One region of the Sphingomonas flavescens genome, then DNA from elsewhere that is predicted to be linked to it. Evidence: predicted binding sites of a transcription regulator. Region 1 holds the regulator's gene; the other holds the start of a gene.
What was found. Region 1 encodes LexA, which represses DNA repair genes until DNA is damaged. Its sites were predicted from a motif close to GTTCCNCNCTTGTTCT; they were not measured.
Positions count from the first base shown of each region.

Region 2: the regulator LexA is predicted to act here: its motif matches at 6,215-6,230, upstream of QU596_RS07650 (putative DNA modification/repair radical SAM protein).

Region 1 covers NZ_CP133016.1:339,532-349,266, forward strand. Annotated here, with positions in the region: gene QU596_RS01775 (citrate synthase) at 1-549, opposite strand, end outside; gene gltX (glutamate--tRNA ligase) at 546-1,946, opposite strand; gene QU596_RS01785 (ComEC/Rec2 family competence protein) at 2,126-4,183, shown strand; gene QU596_RS01790 (VOC family protein) at 4,137-4,481, opposite strand; gene lexA (transcriptional repressor LexA) at 4,483-5,133, opposite strand; gene QU596_RS01800 (peptidylprolyl isomerase) at 5,205-7,148, opposite strand; gene tpiA (triose-phosphate isomerase) at 7,249-7,992, shown strand; gene QU596_RS01810 (ribosome maturation factor RimM) at 8,064-8,567, shown strand; gene secG (preprotein translocase subunit SecG) at 8,632-8,988, shown strand; gene QU596_RS01820 (CTP synthase) at 9,063-9,735, shown strand, end outside.
Region 2 covers NZ_CP133016.1:1,482,121-1,491,855, forward strand. Annotated here, with positions in the region: gene smc (chromosome segregation protein SMC) at 1-834, shown strand, start outside; gene QU596_RS07635 (TonB-dependent receptor) at 898-2,991, shown strand; gene QU596_RS07640 (UdgX family uracil-DNA binding protein) at 2,988-4,448, opposite strand; gene QU596_RS07645 (hemerythrin domain-containing protein) at 4,448-4,936, opposite strand; gene QU596_RS07650 (putative DNA modification/repair radical SAM protein) at 4,968-6,212, opposite strand; gene QU596_RS07655 (CocE/NonD family hydrolase) at 6,316-8,217, shown strand; gene QU596_RS07660 (DUF1206 domain-containing protein) at 8,214-9,017, opposite strand; gene QU596_RS07665 (hypothetical protein) at 9,073-9,459, opposite strand; gene QU596_RS07670 (demethoxyubiquinone hydroxylase family protein) at 9,505-9,735, opposite strand, start outside.

The DNA.
Region 1 (9,735 bases):
CTGGCCGATCGAATATTTGTACGCCATCGCGGCGATCGTCGGCATCTTGGCGATCAGCCGGTGCGACGCGATCATGCGCTGCTCGGGGTCGGTGATGTCGGTGCTATCGTGATAGAAAGCCGACAGGGCGCCGACAACGCCGATCATGATGGCCATCGGGTGCGCGTCGCGCCGGAACCCGCGGTAGAAGGTCGCCAGCTGCTCATGCAGCATGGTGTGGCGGCTGATCGTGTAGCTGAAATTGTCCAGCTCCGCCTTCTTCGGAAGCTCGCCGTTCAGCAGCAGATAGGCGACTTCCATAAAGCTCGAATTCTCGGCCAGCTGGTCGATCGGATAGCCGCGGTGAAGGAGGATGCCCTGTTCTCCGTCGATGTAGGTGATCGCGCTCTTGCAGGCGGCGGTCGAGGTAAAGCCCGGATCGTAGGTGAACTTGCCGGTTTCGCCGTACAGCTTGCGGATATCGATGACTTCAGGACCGACGGAGCCGTCGAGCACCGGGAACTGGTCGCTATCGTCCCCAACGTTCAGGGTCGCGGTCTTGTCGGTCATTCAGTCGGCTCCATCTGGTCGGCGATGCGGGCGAGGCTTTCGTCGCGGCCTAGCAGCGCCAGTACGTCAAAAATTCCCGGAGAGGTGGTGCGTCCGGTGAGCGCGGCGCGAAGCGGTTGGGCCAGCTTGCCCAGCTTCACGCCATTCTCCTCGGCGATCTCGCGGATGGCCGCCTCTAGAACTGCCGGTTCCCATTCCGCAAGGGCACCCAGCTTGGCATACGCCGCGCCGAGGATTTTGCGGGCATCGGGCGTCAGCAATGCGGCCGCCGCTTCATCCACGTCCAGCGGCCGCTGGACGAACAGGAAGCGCGCGCCGTCGGCCAGCTCGTTGAGCGTGTGCGCGCGGGCCTTAAGCTCCGGCATGGCTTTTACGAGCAGCGCCTTGTCGGCGCCGGGCAGGCGAGGGGCGACCAGATCCGCGAGCCGGGCATCGTCCGCCTCCCGGATGTAATGACCATTGAGGTTTTCGAGCTTCTTGAAGTCGAAGCGCGACGGCGATTTGCCCACCTGCGGCAGGTCGAACCACTCGATCGCCTGCGCGCGGCTGATAATCTCATCGTCGCCATGGCCCCAGCCAAGCCGCAGCAGATAATTGTTCACCGCCTCGGAGAGCAGACCGAGCTCGTCGCGATAGGCGTCGACGCCCATCGCGCCGTGGCGCTTGCTCAACTTCGCTCCATCCGGCCCATGGATCAGCGGCACGTGCGCATAGGTCGGCTCAGGCCAGCCCATGGCGCGGATGATCGCCAGCTGGCGGAAGGCGTTGTTGAGGTGATCGTCGCCGCGGATGACGTGGGTCACGCCCATGTCGTGATCGTCCACCACGACCGCCAGCATATAGGTCGGGGTACCGTCGGAACGGAGCAGCACGAAATCGTCCAGCTCCACGTTCTGCACCGTCACGCGGCCCTGAACCTCGTCGTCGATGACAGTCTCGCCCTCGCGGGGAGCCTTCAGGCGGATAACGAACGGCGTGTCGCCTTGGCCTTCGGTAACGTCGCGCCAGGGGCTGTCGATGCGGAACGGCTTGCGCTCCGCACGCGCCTGCTCGCGCTGGGCTGCCAACTCTTCCTGCGTCATATAGCAGCGATAGGCGGCGCCGCGCTCCAGCAGGCGATGCGCCACCTCGGCATGCCGCGCCCAGAATTGCGATTGATAATATTCGTGGCCGTCCCAATCGAGGCCGAGCCAGTTCATCCCGTCCAGGATCGCATCGATGGCATCCTCAGTAGACCGCGCCTTGTCGGTATCCTCGATGCGAAGCAGGAACTTGCCTCCGCGGTGCCGGGCGTAGAGCCAGTTGAACAGCGCCGTCCGGGCACCGCCGATGTGGAGGTAGCCGGTCGGCGAGGGGGCGAAGCGGGTGACGACGGGACGGTTGTTCTGATCGGCCAAAAGTTTCTCACTTGCGCCGGGCGGCGCTTTGCTCTTCTCTCTATGCTGCAATGCAACGGACGAGCGCCCCTAACATAGGGGAAGCGCCTCTTCCACAGCGTGCTCGGAGCTTTTGGAAGACGCGGATTTCCGCGCTTCACGGGGAGGTCGAAGGCTTCCTCGAGGCGGAGCGCGCCCAGTTGCCGCCTTGGTTCGTCGTCGGCTTCGGTGCCGGGATCGCGGCATGGTTCGTCATCGCCGGACCGCGGGGCTGGCAGGCGTTCCTTTGCGTTTCGCTCGCGCTTGTACTGATCGGTCTGGCCATCGGGCAGGAGCGGAGCGGGCGGGCGCTCGCCTGGTTCGCATTTGCCGCGGCGAGCGGCTGCGCGCTCGTCTGGGCACGGTCGGCCTGGGTCGCGTCGCCACGCCTCGACCGGCCGCAGGTCGTTCAATTCACCGCGACCGTCTCGGCCGTCGACCACCTCCCCGCGCGGGAAACTGTCCGCTTGCTGCTCAAGTCCGGAACGCCAGGGCTCCCGCCGACGGTCCGCGTATCGCTTGACGAAGACAAATTTCCCGCGGGTATCGCGCCGGGAGCGGTTGTCGACCTTCGCGCGCGCCTCGCGCCGCCACCGCCAATGGCGCTGCCCGGCACCTACGACTTCGCTCGCGATGCTTGGTTCAAGGGTATCGGCGCAGTCGGCAAGACGCTCGGTCCGGTCACCGTCACCAAAGCCGCGCAGCCGCACGGCCTCGACCGGGTCCGCGACCGGCTCCGGCGCCACATCATGGATCGCCTGCCTGGCAACGACGCAGGGATCGCCATCGCAATGGCGACCGGGGACCAGAATGCGGTCGACCAAGAAGACGCCGACGCCATGCGTCGCAGCGGCCTCACGCATCTTTTGTCGGTTAGCGGCTTGCACATCGCGGCGGTTGTCGCCTTCGCCATGTTCCTAACCCTCAAGTTACTTGCACTGAGTGAATGGCTGGCGCTCCGATTTAACTTGGTGCTGGTGGCGGCCGCGGCGGGGGCAATGGCAGGGATTGGCTATACCCTTCTCACTGGCGCCCAGGTGCCGACCGTCCGAAGCTGTGTCGCCGCGTTGCTCGTGCTTGCCGGGATAGCGCTTGGCCGTGAGGCGATCAGCATCCGGCTGATTGCCACCGGTGCGCTCGTGGTACTGATCTTTCGCCCTGAAGCGCTGGCTGGCCCGAGCTTCCAGATGAGTTTTGCGGCGGTGACCGCCATCGTCGCCTTTCATTCCGCTCCGTGGGCGCGGTGGTTACTGGAACGGCGGGAAGAGGGGCTATTGCAGCGCATCGGACGCAGCCTGCTGGGAGTCATTGCGACCGGGGTCGCCGTCGAATGTGCCTTAATTCCGATTGCGCTTTTCCATTTTCACCGGGCAGGTCTCTACGGGGTCGCCGCCAATATCCTTGCCATTCCACTGACGACCTTCCTCGTGATGCCATTGGAGGCAGGAGCGCTTATCCTCGACGGGATTGGGCTAGGTCGGCCGTTGTGGTTCCTTTGCGGTCTGGCGATCAAAACACTGCTCGCCCTGGCGCATGTCGTCGGATCCGCGCGAGGTGCGATTGCGATGATGCCGTCGATGCCGGGCTGGTCCTACGCACTGCTTGCCGCCGGCGGGTTGTGGATTTGCCTATGGACGACGCGGGCTCGTCGCCTGGGGCTCCTCCCCATTGCCGTCGGGGCCGCCGGCGCGCTCGCCGCCCCCGCGCCCGACCTCCTGATCACGGGCGATGGACGTCACCTCGCCATTGCTGACGCTGGAGAAGTTTACATTCTGCGTGACCGTGCCGGCGACTACATCCGCAGTTTGCTCGCCGAAGCGTCAGGATACGACGGCGATCCCTCCGCCATTGATGCACAGTCGACCAGTGATTGCACCTACGACGCTTGCCTGACGACCATCCATAGAAACGGATCGGCGTGGCACCTGCTTGCCACGCGCTCGGCAACCCGGATCGATTGGTCCGCGATTACACAGGCCTGCGCGTCTGCGGACATTGTCATCTCGGATCGACGTTTGCCGAAAGCTTGCGTGCCCCGCTGGTTGAAGCTTGACGCGGCCAGCCTCAAGCAGACCGGAGGACTCGCGATCACGCTCGCCGATGTGCCCCGCATAGCGACTGTCTCGGAGCGCGTGGGCAATCATCCATGGGCTTCACGCCCAAAGTTAAGCTCTACGTCGCACTCCAGACCGCGAGTTCGCTCCCGGACGGATCAATGAAGTGAAACCTCCTGCCACCCGGGAACGCAAAGATGGGCTTGGCAATCACGCCGCCCGCACCGGCTACCTGATTGAATGCCGCATCGAGGTCGTCGACCCGAATGACGGGCAATGGAGCCGAAAGCGCTTCGCTCCGGTCGCCCTGTAGACCGAGGTCCGTGATGCCGTTTGTCGTTGCAGCGTAATCTGGTCCGTATTTCGTGAACGTCCAGCCAAACGCTTTTGCATAGAAAGCCCACGTGAGCTCATGCGCCGTCGCGCTTGGCAATTCGACATAATCGATCCGCGGCCCGCTCACCTCAGTAACGGCGGATCAGACCGGCAAGTCGGCCCTGGATCCGCACCCGCCGCGGATCGTAGCGCTGAGGCTCGTAATTGCGGTTCGCCGGGTCGAGACGGATCATGCTGCCCTCGCGGCGGAAAGTCTTGAGCGTGGCTTCTTCCTCATCGATCAATGCCACGACAATCTCGCCGTCATGCGCGACATCGACCTTGCGGATCAACGCGAAGTCGCCATCGAGGATGCCCTCGTCGACCATCGAATCACCGGAAACCTCCAGCGCGTAATGCTCGCCCGTGCCGAGCAAAGCCGCCGGAACCGCAAAACTTTCCGTGCCCTGCAGCGCCTCGATCGGTGTGCCCGCGGCAATCTTGCCGTGCATCGGAATTTCAAGTGTGTCGTTGGCAGGCGCCGTGGTCACCGGGCGGATTGGTGTCACCGTGGCCGATGGCCTTGCTTCAGGTAGCTTCACCACCTCAAGCGCGCGCGCCCGATTGGGCAGTCGGCGTATGAAGCCGCGTTCCTCCAGCGCCGAGATCAACCGGTGCACACCCGACTTGGACTTCAGGTCCAAAGCCTCGCGCATTTCATCGAAACTGGGACTGATCCCCTTATCCTTGAGGCGGTCATCGATGAACAACAGCAATTCGCGCTGCTTGGCGGTGAGCATGGCCGTGAACCCCTTCAGGAACGAACGGGGAACTTTTAGGAAACAAAGATACTGTGGTCAAGCTTTGCCCGTTAATTCCCGCTGGTGAGAAGACGGGTCCGGAAGGCAGCAATCGCGCTTTCATTACGCTTTGCGCCCATTTCCTTGCGTAGTGCGGCGGTGAATTGTTCCGCATAATCTTGCGCCGTCGCTTCGCTCAACTGGCTTTGAACCTGGGTGATTAGCTGCGGCGCACTGAGCGCATTGCCCGGCGTGATCTTATTGGTTTTAACGATGAAATATCCGCCCCCTGCGGGATTGGCTAACATTCGTGCCTTACCGGTTGCGGTTGTGAACAACGCCCGCAAAGCCGGGGGCACGTTGCCGCGCTGATCGGAGATTTCGATGCGCCGGGCAGCGATGGGGCGCGAAGGCGGCAGCGTGACGCCGGCGGCCTTGACCGCATCGGCAATGGGGGCGCCGGCACTGGCCCTGTCGGCAATCTGCTTGGCGACGGCTTCAGCTTTTCTGTTTGCCTGGTCGACGATCCAGTCGGTCGCGACCCGGTCGCGAATGCTCGTCAGGGGTGCCGGGGCTGCCGGCAGAACCTGGCCGGGGGAGACCACCGCGTAACCGGCGTCGCCGCCCAGCGCGACGATTTCGGGCGGGTCGTTGGGTGCGATCTCAAACCCGGTCTTGATCACCGGCGCAAGCTCTGCAGGAGCCTTGTAAGCCGCGTCGACGCGTGATGTACCGGCGCTCGTGATCAGCGGCGTCGTCGTCACGGGCAGCTTGGCTGCCGCGACCGCCTCGGCAAAGTTGCTGCCATCGTCCAGTGCGGTCTGGACCTTGTCGACCAGATCCTCGATCGCGCTCTTCCGTTTGTCCGCGGTCAACTTTGTCGCAATTTCCGCGCGGGCCTGCTCGATCGTTTTGCCGCCACCGGCTTTCACTGCATCGATCTTCACGATCACCCATCCGAAGTCGGACTGGATGGGCCCGACCAACGCGCCGTTGGCAGCCGCAAAAACAGCATTGGCGGTCTTGTCTCCAGCCACGCTGGAGTAGGCCGCGCGGCTTTGATCTGTCAGCGTGGTGAGGGCAGCGTGGGCGCCTGCCGGGGCGGCGGCCGCAGACAAGGTCTGACCGCCCTTGACCCGCTGGGCGATGGCGTTGGCCGTCGGCTGGTCGGGCACCACGACTTGCGTTAGCGACCGCGTGTCACTGGGCGCATAGGCCGTCTTGTTCGCATTGTAATAATCGGTGATTTCCTTGTCGCTCGGCACAACGCCGGCGACCTGCTCCGCGCCGATCCGAGCGATGCGCAGCGCTCGTTGCTCCGGCACTGTGTAGCGATTTCGATTGGCCCCGTAGAACTGCTGGATCTGCGCGTCCGTTGGCTTCAGTCCGGCCTTGAACAGTTCGGTCGGGACAATGGCGGCTTCACCTTCGCGCGCCTCGAGCAGCAGGGACGCGTATGGCGTCGCCATGCCGACCGGCACGCGAGCGTTGGTCGCGATCGGCGTCAGCATCAGCCGCTGCAACAAACCCCCGGACAAGATGCGGCGGACTTGCGGGTCGGTCAGACGCTGCTGCGCCAGGAACTGCTGATAAGCCTGTTCGCTGAACTTGCCGTCCAGGCCTTTGGTGTTGGGCAATTGCGCGATCTCCGCATCGACCAGCCGCTTGGAGAGCGGGAAGCCATATTTGTCGGCGAATGCCAGCATTGTGCTCTGGTCGATCAACGCGTTGATGACCGCCGGAAGGTCGCTGATGACGCTGTTGTAATCCGCTTCGGGCCGCTGCTGCCGCGCTTCCTGAAGCCGGCGCTGCATCGCCTCGCTGGCTTCGCGCTCGGTCACGTCCTGGTTGCCGACGCTGGCCAGCGCACCTGTGCTTCCACCCAGACCGATCTTGCCTGATCCAAAGTTGGAAATGTCGGCGATTGCGAACCCGGCCAGGATGGCAATCAGGATCAGCGCCATGATGCCGGTGCCGATTTTGGATTTGGAAAGACGGCGGAAGAAGGAGAGCATCGGTATCCGGTGCGAAGTGGAGGTTGGGGGTGCTTTAGGGGCGGGGGTGGCACGCATCAAGCGGCGCCGCTACGGGACCGGCGAGCAGGGGAGTTTGCGCATGGTGAAGAAGCTCGTGGCCGGCAACTGGAAGATGCACGGCGTCTCGTCGGACGTCGCGGAAATCCGCGCCATCGCCGAAGGATCTCGTCAGTATCCGAGCGTCGACGTTGCGCTCTGCCTTCCCTCGATCCTAATCCATCGCGCGGTGGAGGCGGTGCCGGGCTTCGCAATCGGCGGTCAGGACGTTCACCATGCCGAAAAAGGCGCCCACACCGGCTGCACCTCCGCGCAAATGCTGGAGGACTCCGGAGCTAGGCTGACCATCGTCGGGCACAGCGAGCGGCGGGATGCGCAGCGGGAGAGCGATGACGAGGTGCGAGCGAAGGCCGAGGCCGCGCTTGGGATTGGCCTCGACGTCATCCTCTGCTGCGGCGAAAGCCTCGACGTTCGAGAAGGCGGCACCGCGGTGGAAACGGTACTCACCCAGCTCGAGGGATCGCTTCCGCCAGCACTCGCCGGCGGTGCCGAGCTCGCCATCGCGTACGAACCGATCTGGGCTATCGGCACCGGCAAGATCCCGAGCATTGCCGAGATTGCCGAGATGCATGCCGCCATCCGCGGCAAGCTTCAGGAGCGTTTTGGGGCCGCAGGCATCCAGCTCCGCATTCTCTACGGCGGATCGGTTAAGGCCTCCAACGCCGCCGAGATTTTCCGCATTGAGAACGTGGACGGGGCGCTCGTCGGTGGGGCAAGTCTCAAAGCCGCGGATTTTCTCCCCATCGTCGCAGCGGCAGGACTGTAAATTTCAACCGTTCAGTTCACAAACAGCAGGCGCATGCTATCTAAGGCCCCTAACGAAAGGTAGGGTTCAAGATGGTGAGGAACAATTTCGTCGTTGGTCTTTTGGGTCTCGCTTTGGCCATGCCGGTCGCCGCGCAGAGTGTCGGCATGCAGGTCGTGGACAGTGCGGGCGCACCGGTCGGCACAGTCACAGCCATTCAGGGCGACAACCTTCAGGTGAAGACGAGCAAGCACGAGGCACTCCTGCCAAAGTCTAGCTTCAGGGCGGAGGGCGGCAAGCTATTGTTCGGGATGACGCAGGCGCAGCTCGACGCCCAGATTGAAGCGACGGCAGCGTCGGCGAATGCCGCGGTGGTCGCCGGCGCGACTGTCAAAGGAATCGGCGGCACTACGGTTGGCACGATCGATTCGGTTGCTGACGATAAAGTCGTGATCGCTCTAAAGTCGGGGCAGAAGCTGGCTTTCCCGACCAGCGGCGTTCGGGGAAATGCCGACGGTTCGGTGACGGTCGGCTATTCATCCGCGCAGCTCGAAACGCTAGTCAAAGGATCGGCAACCGCGCCGCAGGGTCAGTAGTCCGGTTGAAAGCGGGTGCGGTGGCCGCTACTTGCTTCCGCACCTCATTCGTCAAAGGTCTTAAATGTTCGCCTTCCTGCTGATCGTTCAATCGCTCATTGCTGCGTCGCTCGTTGCCGTCATCCTGATGCAACGCTCGGAAGGTGGCGGCCTCGGCGTGGGTGGCAGTTCCTCAGGCTTCATGACGGCGCGCGGTGCGGCGGACTTTCTGACCCGCTCAACCGCCGTTCTTGGCGGCGCATTCATCGTCCTGTCGATCGTGATGGCGGCGATCGCCGGCGCATCGCGGGAACCGGCGAAGATCGATACCTCGCTCGCCGGCAAGACCGCGCCGGTCCAGGATACGCGGCCCGTGCAGCCGACGCCGACCGCGCCAGCGACGCAGAACCAATCCGCGCCAGCGGTCCCACTCGCCCAATAAGCGACGCTTTCCACGAATTTATTTCACGCGGCGGGTTGCGTCGCCGCGCCAACACCCCCTAAGCCCCGACACCCATGGCGCGGTTCATTTTTGTCACCGGCGGCGTGGTTTCCTCGCTTGGAAAAGGCTTGCTTTCGGCGTCCCTCGGGGCGCTTCTCCAGGCGCGTGGATACAAGGTCCGCATTCGAAAGTTCGACCCCTATCTCAACGTAGATCCGGGGACGATGTCCCCGTATCAGCATGGGGAGGTCTTCGTTACCGACGACGGCGCCGAGACCGATCTCGATCTCGGCCATTACGAGCGGTACACCGGCGTATCGGCGCGCCAATCGGACAACATCACCACCGGCCGCATCTACCGCGACATTATCGCGAAGGAGCGGCGCGGCGATTATCTCGGCGCGACCGTCCAGGTCATTCCGCACGTAACCAACGCGATCAAGGAATTCGCGCTCGCCGACACCGACGGCCTCGACTTCGTCATCTGTGAGATCGGCGGCACCGTCGGTGACATCGAAAGCCTGCCGTTCATCGAATCGATCCGGCAGCTCCGCAACGATCTCGGCCGCGGCAATTCGGTCAGCGTGCACACCACGCTCGTGCCGTGGATCGCCGCCGCGGGTGAGCTGAAGACCAAGCCGACCCAGCAGTCCGTCCGCGAGATCGCCAGCCTCGGCGTTCAACCGGAAGTGCTGCTTTGCCGCTGCGACCGTCCGCTGCCCGACAGCGACCGCGAGAAGATCGCGC
Region 2 (9,735 bases), 1.1 Mb from region 1:
GCCGAGACACGCGAGCGGCGTGCCGCGGCGACGGCCCGCGCCGAAGCGCAACAGGCGCGCAGCGCTGAATATGCGCGGCAGACAGTCGAGAAGTTCGAAATCGTCCCGCAGCGACTGCCCGAGAAATTCGGCTTCGACGCGGACGAGCCCGCCAATGCCGACGAGCAGGCGACGACGCTGGAGCAGCTGGTCGCTGAGCGCGAGCGGATTGGGCCGGTCAACCTTGTCGCGGAGCAGGAACTCGCCGAACTCGACGCGGCGCGGATCAAGGGGGCGGAGGAAGCCGACGAGCTGACGCAGGCGATCAACCGGCTGCGGGGGTCGATCGGCAACCTCAACCGCGAGGGCCGAGTGCGGCTCCTTGCCGCGTTCGAGAAGGTTGACGCGCATTTCCGGCGCCTGTTCACAACGCTCTTCGAGGGTGGCCAGGCCCACCTTGAGTTGGTCGAGAGCGACGACCCGCTTGAGGCCGGCCTGGAGATCATGGCCCAGCCGCCCGGTAAGCGGCTGTCGACGTTGACCCTGCTCTCGGGCGGTGAGCAGGCGCTGACCGCAGTCGCGCTGATCTTCGCGATCTTCCTGACCAACCCTGCGCCGATCTGCGTGCTCGACGAAGTCGACGCGCCGCTGGACGACGCCAATGTCGAGCGCTTCTGCGAGTTGCTGCAACGGATGACGCAGGAAACAGATACTCGCTACCTCATCGTCACCCACAATGCAGTGACGATGAGCCGCATGGACCGGCTGTACGGCGTGACGATGATCGAGAAAGGCGTCAGTCGTTTGGTCTCGGTCGACCTCGGCGCAGCGGAGACGCTATTAGCGGCTGAATAGTTTTGCTATTGCGAATGACTTTCAATAACACTAGTCGAGCCCCGAGACGAAGGGGATCGAACATTGAACTACCGACTGTCGCTGGCTGCCATCTTGCTCAGCAGCGCTGCAGCCGCGCATGCGGCGGACAACGCGGATAGGGCCGAAGCCACCGATGCCGGGCCGGACATCGTCATCACCGGCGAGCGAACCCCCTATGGCGTTAAGGTCACCACGACGGCGACCAAGACGGCGACCAACCTTCGCAACGTTCCGCAGGCGATTACGGTCGTCACTCAACAGCAGATCGAAGACCAGCAATTGCGGTCGGTGTCGGACCTGCTCAACTTCGTGCCGGGCGCGTCCTACAATAGCGGCGAAGGCAATCGCGACGCGATCGTCCTGCGCGGCAATTCGAGCACCGCGGATTTCTTCATCGATGGGGTCCGCGACGACGTCCAATATTACCGCGACTTCTACAACGTCGATCGCGTCGAGGTCCTGAAGGGCCCAAACGCCATGATCTTCGGCCGGGGCGGCGGCGGCGGGATCATCAACCGCGTCCTTAAGCGGCCCACCATGAGTGTGGGCCGCAGCGCGACCGCATCCGGCGACCGTTGGGGTGCCCGGCGGCTAAGCGTAGATCTGGACCAGCCGCTGTCGCCAATCGTGGGAATCCGTCTGGACGGCTTGTTCGAAGACAGCGACAGCTTTCGCCGGAACGTCGAAACCAAACGCTATGGGATCAATCCGACCGCCGCTTTGCTGGCGGGTCCAGATACGCGCATCGACCTCAGCTACGAATATTTCCATGATCGGCGGACCGCGGACCGCGGCGTGCCCGCCCATGGCGACGAGCCCATTCGCGGCTTCACGCGGACATTTTTCGGTGATCCCGAAAAGAGCTTCGCGAAGGCCGACGTGAACATCGCAACCGTCGCGGTCGAGCATCGCGTCGCCGAGGGTCTGACCTTCAAGAACCGGACCATGTTCGGTCACTACGACAAATTCTACCAGAACATCTTTTCGGGTGCGTACAACCCGGCGACCGGACGGGTGGCCCTGAGCGGCTACAACAACCGCAACGACCGCGAGAATCTGTTCAGCCAGACGGACCTGGTGTGGGAGAATCGATTGGCGGGCATCGATCAGACCATGCTGGTCGGCTTCGAGGTTGGGCGGGAAAAATCGCGGAACCTGCGCAAGACGGCGGTCTTCGCAGCGGGCACGAACAGCGTTCCGATCACCAATCCGACCGTCGATGCGAACGTGACTTTCGTACCGGCGGTGAGCGATGCCGACAACCGCGTCCACGCCAACGTCGCGGCGCTGTACGTCCAAGATCAGATCCGTCCGGCCAGTTGGCTGGAAATCGTCGCGGGACTGCGCTTCGACAGCTTCAAAGTCGACGTAGACGACCTGCGCGCCGTCGGCGGCGGGCGTTTCGGGCGCCGTGATCACCTCTGGTCGCCGCGGCTGGGATTTGTCCTGAAGCCAACCGACAATCTCTCGCTCTACGCGAGCTATAGCCGCTCCTACCTGCCGCAGTCCGGTGATCAGTTCAGCGGGCTAACTTCGGTAACCGAAGGTTTGAAGCCGGAGCGGTTCGATAATTACGAGGTGGGTGGCAAGCTGCAGCTTCCCGGCGGGCTGCTGGCGACAGCCGCGATCTACCGGCTGGATCGCACCAATACGCGCGCTACCGATCCCGCCAATCCCAGCCTGACCGTGCTGACCGGTGCGCAGCGTAGCCGCGGGATAGAGCTTGGACTGGAACGCAGCGTGACCAGCCGCTGGCTCGTTTCCGGCGGCTATTCCTACCAGAAAGCGGAGATCACGAAGACGACCACGACCGCCCCCGCGGGGCGCCATGTCCCGCTTGTGCCGCGTCACAGCTTCTCGCTGTGGAATCGCTACGATTTCACCAAGATCATTGGTGCCGGCCTGGGCGTGATCGCGAGGTCCAAATCCTATGCTTCGATCAGCAATGCGGTGAAGCTGCCGGGCTATACCCGCGTCGATGGCGCGCTTTATTACGCGCTGCCGGGCGGGATCGAAGCGCAGGTGAACGTCGAGAACCTGCTCGGCGCGCATTATTTCCCGACGGCGAACGGCGACAACAATATCGCCCCGGGTGCGCCGCGGACGGTGAAAGCAAGCATCGGCTACCGCTTCTAGGCGGCCAGTTCCTCGGCCCGCTCGCGAATCCGCTTGAGGTCGCGCACGAAGAGGGCGCGTTCCTCCTGCCGGCGATCTTCTTCGGGGATGCGGAGCAGGAAGCTGGGGTGAACGGTGATCCAGCATTCGCTGCCGTCCGAAAGCTGCAATGGGGAACCGCGGTTTTTGCCGATCGCCATCGTCTTGCCGAACAGGCTGTGCGCGGCGGTTGCGCCAAGGGCGACGGTGACGGGCGGGCGGATTAGCTCGCGCTCATTGCTGATCCACCAGCGACAGGCCTCGATCTCGCCAGCGCCGGGCTTGCTGTGGATGCGCTTCTTGCCGCGCTGAACGAACTTGAAATGCTTTACGGCATTGGTCACGTAGGTCTCGGTACGGTCGATGCCTGCCTTTTCCAGTGCCGCATCGAATAACTGGCCGGCGGGTCCGACGAAGGGGCGGCCGGCGAGGTCTTCCTGATCGCCAGGCTGTTCACCGACGAACATGATGCGCGGGTTGAGCGGGCCCTCGCCGAACACGGTCTGGGTGCCGCATTTGTACAAATCGCAGCGCGTGCACTTCCGCGCATCCTTTAGCAGCGCTTCCCATGACGCCCGCAGGTTGCCGCCTGGCTCGATCGCGCGCTCGGCTTCGAGCGCATGCGCAAGGCCTTCCTTCGCTACGGCAGGTTCTCCAGCGGACTTGGCGATCATCTCAAGCTCCCGATTGCGCGCACCGGCGATAAGGGGGGCAACGAGCGAGGTCTCCGGCATGTTGCGCCAATATTTCTTGGGCATCTCCTTAAACATTGCGCCGACCTTCAGCCGCGCGGGGTTAAAGATAGAAGCGTAATAGGTGCGCCAGGTCTCCTCGAGCGGATCGCCCGACGGCGCGTCGGCGCGTGTCGCCCCCGGTCCTTCGGTCAGCTTCTGCCCGTCCCAATGGATCGACAGCTCGGGAGTCAGGAGAGACCAGCGCATGCTGGTGAAGCGGTTGACGAAGAAGCTGGCGGCGCGCCGGACGATGTGATGCTCGGGCTCGAAGAAGGCGACGAAGCGGTCATCGATCTCGCGGAAGCGGACGAAGGCGTGCATCTTGTGCACATCACGCCGCACCGACTTGGCGAGGTCCTGCAGGCGCCGGACCAGCGGATCGGCCTGATCCTCCAGCGCATGGCGGTCAGATTTCAGCCGCAGCAGTAAGGTGTAGAGCAAAGCGAACCGCTCGGGATCCGAGTGGCAGACCACCGCCCTGGCCAGATCGACGAAGCCGCGCGGGACCGCGAAACTCGGCGCCGGTGATGTGGCACTTTCAGTCGCGAACAGATCGCCGTCATCGCCCTCGACGCGCCACACGACGGCACTGGCAGGCACGCCCGCGTCGGCAAGATCGCGCGCGGCGTCGCGCCAGCCTTCGAAATCGTCAGGGGCCGACAAGGTGACGCGGTGCGCGTCGATCATCGGCCCCTCGCGCGGCATCAGCCGATCTTGTCGGCGATCTTCTCGTCAGCGCCGGATTCCGCGCGCTCGATCTCTTCCGGCTTGAGCGCGTTGAACGCATCCTTGAGCTCGACCGCCTTGTCCTCCCCCAAATCCTTGAGCGCGTCGGGAAAGATTGTCTCTTCTTCCTCTTTCAGATGGTCGAGATAGGTGTCTTTCAGCTTCTTGAATTTGGCGAGCCAGGCCGACGAAGCGGGATCGGCCTCTTCGACTTCCTTGAACGCGTCGGCGATGTCGTGGTGATCGGCGGCCGCGTGCTGCGCATATTCGCGCATCGTCACTTCAGCCATCAGGGTGCTGTACAGCGTGACTTCTTCGGTCGCGGCATGCGCGGTCGCGTCGGTCTTATATTGTTCGAATAGCGCGCGCCGCTCGTCGCTATCACCGCTCGTCCGCTCGATCTGCTCGATGAGTCGGCGATGCTTGTTGTGATCGGCGATCAAGCGTTCAAAGATGTCCTTGGCCATTGCTGTTAGCTCCTTTGCGCCGTGCAACGGCTCAGGCGCCAAAGAGTTCGAGCTGCTTCTCGCGCGGCGCGATGAGACTCTTCAGATTCAGGCGGTCGACCAGCACCGTCGGCCGCCAATCGGTGGTGACAATGAACGGCCGGACTTTGGTGATCGACAGGGTCAGGCGGCCCACGTCGTCGAGGGCCAGCTTCCGCCAGCGCCGCGATTGCAGGATTCGGCTGACGGCCTTGGTGCCGAGCCCCGGAACACGCAGCAGCATCTCCTTCGGCGCTCGGTTGATGTCGACGGGGAAGCTTTCGCGATATTTCAGTGCCCAAGCCAGCTTCGGATCGATGTCGAGCGGGAGCATGCCCTGCTCATCGGTCGCGCTTTGCACCTCCTTCGGCGCAAAGCCGTAAAAGCGCATTAGCCAGTCCGACTGGTAGAGCCGGTGTTCGCGCATCAGTGGCGGGCGTTTCAGCGGTAGCACCGCGCTGGCGTCGGGGATCGGCGAGAAGGCCGAATAATAAACACGGCGCAGCGCAAAGCGGTCGTACAGCGTGCTCGCCTTGCCGACGATGTCCGCGTCGCTCGCGGCATCGGCGCCGACAATCATCTGCGTCGACTGGCCCGCGGGCGCGAACTTGGGCGCAGAGCGATATTTACGGGTCGCATCCCTCGCGTCGACGATCGACGACTTCATGTCGCTCATCGCCCCTTCGATCTGCCCAGCATTCTTTTCCGGCGCGAGATTGGTGAGACCGCTAACGGTCGGCAATTCGACATTGATCGATACGCGGTCGGCGTGGATGCCCGCCTGCCGCACCAGTTCCGCGTCCGCGTCGGGGATCGTCTTGAGATGGATGTAGCCGCGGAAATCGTGGTCCTCGCGCAGGCTGCGCGCGACCTCGACGATCTGTTCCATCGTGTAGTTGGACGAACGGATGATGCCGGAAGAGAGAAACAGTCCCTCAATGTAATTGCGCTTGTAGAAAGCGAGCGTCAGGCGAACCACTTCCTCCGCCGTGAAGCGCGCGCGGCGGACGTTCGAGCTCTTGCGATTGATGCAATAGGCGCAGTCAAAAATGCAACTGTTGGTCAGCAGGATCTTGAGCAACGAAATGCAGCGACCGTCGGGCGCATAGGCGTGGCAAATGCCCATACCCTCGGTCGAGCCGATGCCTTTGCCGCCGCGGCTGTCACGCTTGGACGTGCCGCTCGACGCGCACGAAGCATCGTACTTTGCCGCATCGGCGAGAATCGCGAGCTTGGCCTGAACATCCAACTGAGCCACGAGTTCTCAATATGTTCCAAATATTCTCCTGTCCATACAGGTGTTTAGCGATACGCCGAACCGGCGCTTGCGAGCGGTCGGCGCCAGTCCTACCAACGTCGCCATGAGCAAGCCCGCCCTCCGCCTCGCCATCTCCATCCTCCCCTTGCTGTCGCTGGCCGCCGCGCCGCCGCCTGCACGCGTCACCCCGATGACGCCGGACGTCGTCGCCAAGTACGAACCGATGCTGCCGGAAGCCGATTTCGTGAAGCGCGTCGCGATGGTCCCGATGCGCGACGGCACCAAGCTCTACACCGTCATCGTCATGAAGAAGGGCACGCAGAACGGTCCGATCCTGCTCTCGCGGACGCCTTACGACGCGAAGGGAAGCATGAGCCGCAGCGCGAGCCAGTCGGTCGTCGACACGCTACCCATTATGTACAAGGAGTTCGTCAACGACGGCTACATTATCGTCCAGCAGGACATTCGCGGACTGCACAATTCGGAAGGGCAGTTCGTGATGAACCGCCCGATCGTCGGACCGCTCAACAATACCGGCATCGACGAAAGCACCGATGCCTATGACGCGATCGACTGGCTGGTGAAGAACGTGCCGGAGTCGAACGGCAAGGTCGGCACGATCGGTTCCTCCTATCTCGGGTTCCTGACGCTCGCGTCGGAGATCAATCCGCACCCAGCGCTAAAGGCGGCGGTGCCGCAGAGCCCGATGGTCGACGGGTGGATGGGCGATGACTGGTTCCACAACGGCGCTTTCCGCACCGGCAGCCTGGACTTCGCCGTGTCGCAGAGCACGGCGAAGGCCGAGGGCAAGGGCATCGCGCGCGGGCCGGGCGACGATTATTCCTATTACCTGCAGGCCGGATCGATGGGCGACCTCGCCCGCCACCTCGGCATCGAACATTATCCGTTCGTCCAGAAGCTGTTCCAGAACCCGGCCTACACCGAATTCTGGTCGGGTCAGGCGGTCGACAAGTGGCTCGCCGCGCGGCCGCTGACGGTGCCGACCCTGATCGAAGTGGGTCAGTGGGATCAGGAAGACAGCTACGGCGGGCCGGCGGTCTACAAGGCACTGAAGGCCAAATATGAGGGCAGCGGCCTGCTTCACCTGGCGATCGGCCCGTGGCGGCACTCGGGCGCCAACCATTACGGCTATGATCTCGGCGACATTACCTTCACCGGCGATACCGCGTTGGAGTGGCGCCAGAAGTGGGTGAAGCCCTTCTTCGACCATTATCTAAAGGGCGCCCCCGATCCGCAGACGCCGAACGCGCTAACCTACGCAACCGGGATCAACGAGTGGCAGGCGAGCCCGCGCTGGCCGATGGGCACGCAGACGCCGCTGTACCTGACGGGCAACGGCACTGCGGGCTTCGAACGGCCAACGGTCGCGGGCCGCGACGATTACATCTCCGATCCCGCCAATCCTGTGCCCTATTTGCCGCGGCCCATCGGCGGCGCGCAGTGGAAGTCATGGCTCGTGCAGGACCAGAGGTTCGTCACCAACCGCCCTGACGTCATCAGCTATACGACGGCACCGTTGACCAAGTCGGTGCACATCATGGGCGCTCCGCAAGTCGAGCTTTACGCGGCCACGAGCGGCACCGACAGCGACTGGGTGGTCAAGCTGATCGATGTCTATCCCAACGAAACGCCGGAGGGCGCGTCGCAGGGATCGAAGCAGGACATGTCCGGCTTCGAGCTGCCGATCGGGATCGAGATTTTCCGCGGCCGCTATGTCGACAGCTTCGCGAAGCCGCGCGCGCTGCGGGCAAACAAGGTCGAACATTACAGCTGGGGTCTGCCCAATGTGAACCACGTGTTCCTGCCGGGTCACAAGATCATGGTGCAGATCCAGTCGAGCTTGTTCCCGGTCTACGACCGCAACCCGCAAACCTTCGTCCCAAACATCTTCTACGCGAGGCAGGGCGACTACCGAAAGGCGACGCAGACCGTCTATCGCGGCGGCGCGACGGCCACCTCGGTGATGCTGCCCATCGTTCCCTAAGCGTCGACCGCCGCCGCCACCTTTCGCTTGATCTGCTGGGTCGGCGGATGGTGGATGGTGCGGTAGCGCGCCTCGATGATCGAATAGGCGCCGAAGAAAGCTAGGCCGGCCGCGATGGGGAACTGCAGCGGCCCGCGCAGCGCGTCCAGCGCCTGTTCAAGGCCGCCTGCGTCGGCAGCGCGGTGGCTCAGCGCAGCCTTGGCAAGCAGCCAGCCAACCGTAAGGAAGATAATGCCGCGCGCCGTGTAGCCGATGCGCCCGACCCAGCGCGCGAAGGGCTCGCTGGCAGCTTCGGACAGGTCATCTAGGAATGAGCAGCTCGCTGCCTTGTAAAATTGAACGACGCCCGCGCCGGCCAGAACGGCAGCGGCAATTCCGAGGGCTATATCCCCGGCCGGAAGGTGCAGCGCCGTGGCCGCGTTCTGATGGACGGAGGTTGTTTCGGCATAGTAGCCGAGCATGAACCGACACGCCTTCCAGGCGAGGTAAAGATAGATTGTCCCGCTGCCAGCGGCGGCAATGCGCTTCCGCCAGGCTTTGCCGTGGTGCCGGCCGCTGTCCATCCCGAAGGCGGCGTCGCACAGGCGCCAAGCGCCGTAACCCGCCATGCCGGCCGCAAGAAACACGAGTAGTCCGCGTCCAGCGCCGTGGCCCAAATACGCCATCGCTCCTGTGAGGTCCTCGGTGCGTCCGTTGACGATCACCAGCCAGGCGATGACGATGTAGAGAAGCCCGCGCATCACAAAGCCGAACCGCGCCAGCCATTGAAACTTCGTCTGGGCGGGCAGATCGTCGGTCACGGACGACAAATGCCGTGCGGGGTTGCGCGTTCCCGCCAACCCGTGCCGCGCTAGATTATTGCGGCGCTTGGTCGGCCTGATACTGCTCGCGGCTGTCCTTCTTCGCCCGATTGATTTCCTGGATCAGGCAGCCGGTCTGCCCGCCAGGTCCAACCGCCGAACAGCTGCCGACGCCCGTCGCGCCGACGGTCATCAGCGACTTCGATTTGTTCGCCCAGCTATTGCGCTCCTGCGGCGTGCCTTGCGGATTTTGCGATTGCGGCAGGCGGTAACGCTGGCTTTCCGGCGCGCGGATACAGATGGCATCGCGCGGGCACGGGTCATTGCCATAGATGGTGATCGACCGGTTGCCCGCCTGTGCCGTCGCAACGGTCGGAAATGCGGTCATGCCGACCAAGACGGTTGCAGCGCTAGCGGCGCCAAGCATCAGCCTTTTCATCATCTCAATCCTTTCAACGTTCCAGCGGCCGAGGCCTGCCGGAGTTCCTTAAATTCGCTTGGAAAGCCCGATCGCCACCTTGCAGCCAGCCCGGATCGCCGCAGTCAGCAGTGGGTAGCCGACCGCCTGAGCGGCGCCATTCTCCCGCGCAACGTCGCGATGCTCCAACTCCTCGGCCTGGAAATCGGCGATGTCGCTGGCAAGTTCGGGATCTTCGTCGCCAAGCTCACGCAGCTGCGCCGCATAATGCTTGTCGATTTCCGTCTCCACGGCATCGGT